Regions from separate parts of the Pseudomonas arsenicoxydans genome, predicted to be linked through region 1. Evidence: riboswitches for the same ligand, from Rfam matches in the RefSeq annotation. Region 1 holds a riboswitch; the other holds the start of a gene.
The links. A riboswitch is a leader RNA that binds a small molecule or an ion and turns the genes downstream of it on or off. The one in region 1 is predicted to bind cobalamin.
Positions count from the first base shown of each region.

Region 2: linked by a shared signal. The riboswitch ahead of cobW (cobalamin biosynthesis protein CobW) and the one ahead of cobO (cob(I)yrinic acid a,c-diamide adenosyltransferase) in region 1 are both predicted to bind cobalamin.

Region 1 is NZ_LT629705.1:2,977,336-2,979,724, reverse strand. Features, by position in the region: gene BLQ41_RS13865 (cobyrinate a,c-diamide synthase) at 1-734, opposite strand, end outside; gene cobO (cob(I)yrinic acid a,c-diamide adenosyltransferase) at 745-1,356, opposite strand; cobalamin riboswitch at 1,438-1,668, opposite strand; gene BLQ41_RS13855 (hypothetical protein) at 1,823-2,389, shown strand, end outside.
Region 2 is NZ_LT629705.1:4,197,019-4,199,407, forward strand. Features, by position in the region: gene BLQ41_RS19665 (CbtA family protein) at 1-12, opposite strand, end outside; gene BLQ41_RS19670 (CbtB domain-containing protein) at 24-227, opposite strand; cobalamin riboswitch at 348-575, opposite strand; cobalamin riboswitch at 774-985, shown strand; gene cobW (cobalamin biosynthesis protein CobW) at 1,087-2,148, shown strand; gene cobN (cobaltochelatase subunit CobN) at 2,152-2,389, shown strand, end outside.

The DNA of each region.
Region 1 (2,389 bases):
CGGGCCACGGCGATTCGCACGCCGGCCAGCAAAGGCTCGGCAACGATTATTTCAGGTACCGCGAATTCCACGGGCGGTGGCAGCGCCACGTCGCAACTGCTGGCCAGTGATTCGGCGGCCGCATCGAGGCGCAGATCGAGGTCATTCAACTCACTGGCCTGAACCAGACCGAGATGACGACTCGGCAATTCGATCCCGGTTTCCCGCGACAAGGCGCCGTACCAACGCAAGCCTTCGGTCAGGCTGCCTTCGAGCAATTGCGCGTGACGCAACGTGCCGACGCGGTTGGCCAGCACCCCGGCAAACGGCAAGTCCGGTTGATACCTGGCCAATCCCAATGCCAGCGCACCAAAGGTCTGCGCCATGGCGGTGCCGTCAATAACTCCGAGCACCGGCACACCAAAGTGCCGCGCCAGGTCAGCGCTGGACGGCGTGCCGTCGAACAGTCCCATGACACCTTCGATGAGAATCAGGTCGGCTTCACCGGCGGCTTCCCACAACAGCCGACGACTTTCCTGCTCGCCGACCATCCACATGTCCAGCTGATACACCGGCGCACCGCTGGCACGTTCAAGAATCATCGGGTCGAGAAAGTCCGGGCCGCATTTGAACACACGAACCTTGCGCCCCTGATTGCGATGCAAACGGGCCAGCGCGGCGGTGACGGTGGTCTTGCCCTGACCCGAGGCCGGAGCGGCAATCAGTACTGCCGGGCAATGACGGATGTTTTTCATAAAGTTGTATTCACAGCTCGACGCCTTTTTGCGCTTTGATCCCGGCCTGGAACGCATGCTTGATCACGCCCATTTCGGTAACGGTGTCGGCCAGTTCAATCATTTCAGGCTTGGCGCCGCGACCGGTGACCACCACGTGCTGCATCGGCGGACGTGCCTGCAAGTCAGTGAGCACCTGATCGAGGTCGAGGTAACCGTGCTTGAGGGCGATGTTCAGTTCATCCAGCACCACCAGGCCGATGGACGGATCGCGCAACAATTCACGGGACACCGCCCAAGCCGCTTCAGCGGCAGCGATGTCGCGCTGGCGGTCCTGGGTTTCCCAGGTGAAGCCCTCGCCCATCACATGAAAACGCACCTGCTCAGGAAAGCGGCGGAAGAACAGTTCTTCACCCGTGCTGTTGCGGCCCTTGATGAACTGCACCACACCGCATTGCATGCCATGGCCCATGGAGCGGGCGAGCATGCCGAAGGCCGAGCTGCTTTTGCCTTTGCCGTTGCCGGTCAGTACCAGCAGCAGGCCGCACTCGTTCGGGGAGTTGGCGATGCGTTCGTCGATCACGGCTTTTTTGCGCTGCATGCGCGCCAGATGGCGTTCGTCACGATCGGGGGAATCAGTCATGGGGGAGCTCTCCGTTGAGGCTGGATAACGGCGGGCAGGCACAAGAATAGACGGCAAGAAGCCTGGCATCGCCCACCGTGATGCCGCTGGATGAATCAGGCCGGTCTCCGGGCTCATGAGCGGCGTTCGCCTGACTGCGCGCCTTCCCATGTCAGTCGACACAGTGGCTCAAAGCGCAGCTTTTCACTCATTTACCGTTGCGGGGGCAGCGCCGGGATCGTGCTGTTCATGAGTCGAACCAAAGCACTCACCGGCTTCCCTGTTTCACTCTGTCGACCAAGGCCACAGAGCACCTGAAACAAGCCGCGAAGGTTAGAGGGTTGGGGGTGGAGCGTCAATTAAAGCCGGGGCGCCGCCCGGCGAATAACGGCCGCCGATCAAAAATATGACGCCAATCTTGTGCCATGCGCGCCGCAGTGATATCAAAGAGCCACAATCCCACATCACAATAACAAGGGTAAGCCACATGCAAGGCATGATCATCAGCAATCCGAAGCTGGAATTCCTGCGCCCTGTCCTGGAACGCTGGTTTGACTGTATCGACCGCTACAACGCGGTGCGCGGTGATAACGACACACCTTATTGGTACGACGAAAAAGCCAACCTTGGCCTGCTCGCTGCCGCGGCGTGGATGGCGGAAATGGTCACGCTGCAACAGTCCCCGACGCGCAAGCAAACCGAGGAAGGCGAACGCAATGGTCGCGCCGATCTGTTTGTCGCAACCCCCGAGGAGCGCGCCTACCTCCAGGCCACTCAACGCTGGCCACGGGTCAATAGCCTGAATTTGACGCAGGCATTGCAGGACATTACCTGCGATGCCAAACGGATCAGCTACGCCAGCGACCTGAAACTGGGCTGCCTGTTCGTGGCGCCACAAAAAGCCCAGCAGAGCGCGACACCGGAAGAACTTCAGGACATGGTCGACGACCTGCAAAAGGAACACTGCTGCGCCGTGGCTTGGTACTTCCCGTACGCCTACCGCAAGTTGCGCAGCGAAGCCGGCAACTATCATCCCGGAATCGCCCTGCTGCTC
Region 2 (2,389 bases), 1.2 Mb from region 1:
ACGCTTGATCATCTCGGCTGGCCTCAATGGCACGGGAACGCGGAGCTGTGTCGGGTATCGTGCGCGGCGTTGTGCACCGCTTCAATGTGCGAGAAACCGGCGAAATAAACCAGGCTCGCACCCAGGATCGACGCACACACGGCGGCGGTCAGGCGTTGAGTCAGGGTCGTGGTGGTGCTGGCGGTGCTCTTGTCGGCGTGGCTGCCGGTGCTGCTGATAATCGACATGGCGCATCCCTCTGGTCTTGTCAGTGGGTGAATAGAGCGCATCGAAGACCCCTGCGAACGGGCACGCAGAGGTTCAAACAGCGCCCGCCCACCGCGGGTTTGTTATTCAGTGATCGTAATGGTCACTTTGTGTTGCGGGCCGGTCTCCGGGCTCACGAGGGGTCAAGGCTTGCGCCTGAACCTGCAAGCATCACCTTCCCATGCCGAACTGCTGGCACAGTGGATCTGACGCTTCGCTCGCTTACCGTTGCGGGGGCAGCACCGGACTGACATGGCTTTGAGTAAAGCACATGATTCACCGGTTTCCCGTTTCACCCTGTGAAGGGCACCCGTAACAAGGCGTGTAGGAGAGCATGGGCGGGGCGGGGGAGTCAATTGGCATGGGTTCTCGTTTGGTTGATCGTTCCCATGCTCTGCGTGGGAATGCCTCAACGGACGCTCCGCGTTCGGCTGCGAAGGGCCGCAGAGCGTCCCGGGCTGCATTCCCACGCAGAGCGTGGGAACGATCATCAGGCAGGTCACGATTGACCCGCCCCCACACGATGCGTAGCCTTGCGCATTCGAGGTTCTTCGGCGTTTGCCGAAGCTAAGAAGGGAACGCGGTCGATGCCGCGGCTGCCCCCGCAACTGTGAACGGTGATGTTCGCTGCCACGCCACTGCAAACCCTGCACAACGGGTTCGCGGGAAGGCGCAGCGAATGCCAGTCTGCCATTGGCACACCGTCAGCCAGGAGACCTGCCTCGACACAGATTCTCACTTTCAACCGGGCGGGGTGATCCGGTGGCGAACTCTTCCGCGCGCGCATCCGTCGCAGCGATTGTCGTCCCGTATGCCCGCCACCTTGCCAAAGGGCATCCGATGAAAACACTGGCCAAACTTCCCGTCACCATCGTTACCGGCTTCCTCGGCTCGGGCAAAACCACCTTGCTGCGGCACATGCTCGACAACGCTCAGGGCCGCCGCATTGCGGTGATCGTCAACGAATTCGGCGAGCTGGGCATCGACGGCGAAATCCTCAAGCAGTGTTCCATCGGCTGCACTGAAGAAGAAGCCAACGGCCGCGTTTATGAGTTGGCCAACGGCTGCCTGTGCTGCACCGTCCAGGAAGAGTTCTTCCCGGTGATGCGCGAACTGGTGGCGCGTCGCGGCGACCTCGACCACATCCTCATCGAAACCTCGGGTCTGGCACTGCCAAAGCCTCTGGTTCAAGCCTTCCAGTGGCCGGAAATCCGCAGCGCCTGCACCGTTGACGCGGTGATTACCGTGGTCGACAGCCCGGCCGTTGCTGCCGGCACCTTCGCCGCCTTCCCGGACCAGGTCGATGCCCAACGCAAACTCGACCCGAACCTGGATCACGAATCGCCATTGCACGAGCTGTTCGCCGACCAACTGGCCAGCGCCGACCTGGTGATCCTCAACAAGGCCGACCTGATCAGCCCTGAAGACCTGGCCCGGGTGCGTCTGGAAGTCGCCGAAGAACTGCCGCCAGCCGTCAAAGTCATCGAAGCCAGCAGCGGTCGCGTGCCACTGGACGTGCTGATCGGCCTTGGCGCCGGCTCCGAAGAACACATCGACAGCCGTCACAGTCATCACGATCACCACCATGAAGGCGAAGACGATCACGACCACGATGCGTTCGATTCGATCTCCATCGAACTGCCGCAAGCCGACGAAAGCCTGCTGCTGGACGCGCTGACCCAGCTGGTGGTCCAGCACGGCATTCTGCGCGTCAAAGGTTTCGCTGCCATCCCGAACAAACCGATGCGCCTGCTGATCCAGGGCGTGGGCACGCGTTTCGACAAGCATTTCGACCGTCAGTGGGGCGCCGCTGAAGCGCGCACCACGCGTCTGGTGCTGATCGGCCAGGAACTCGACGCCGTCCTGCTTGAAGCGCAATTGCGCGCCGCGCTCAGCGTGTAAGCCATGCACCTGCTCAGGACCCAGCCCGGCGGTTTCGTGTCGGATGACAACATCGCCGACCTTGGACAAACCCCCGCCGAGCTGGTGATCCTGTGCAGCGGCGATTCCAGCCTCGCGCTGCTCGCCGAAGCAGCGCAGCAACTGCCGGACGATTACCCCAGCGTGCGCCTGGCCAACCCGATGCAGGTGCAGAATCACGCGTCGGTCGATTTGTACGTTGACGAAGTGCTGCGCCACGCCA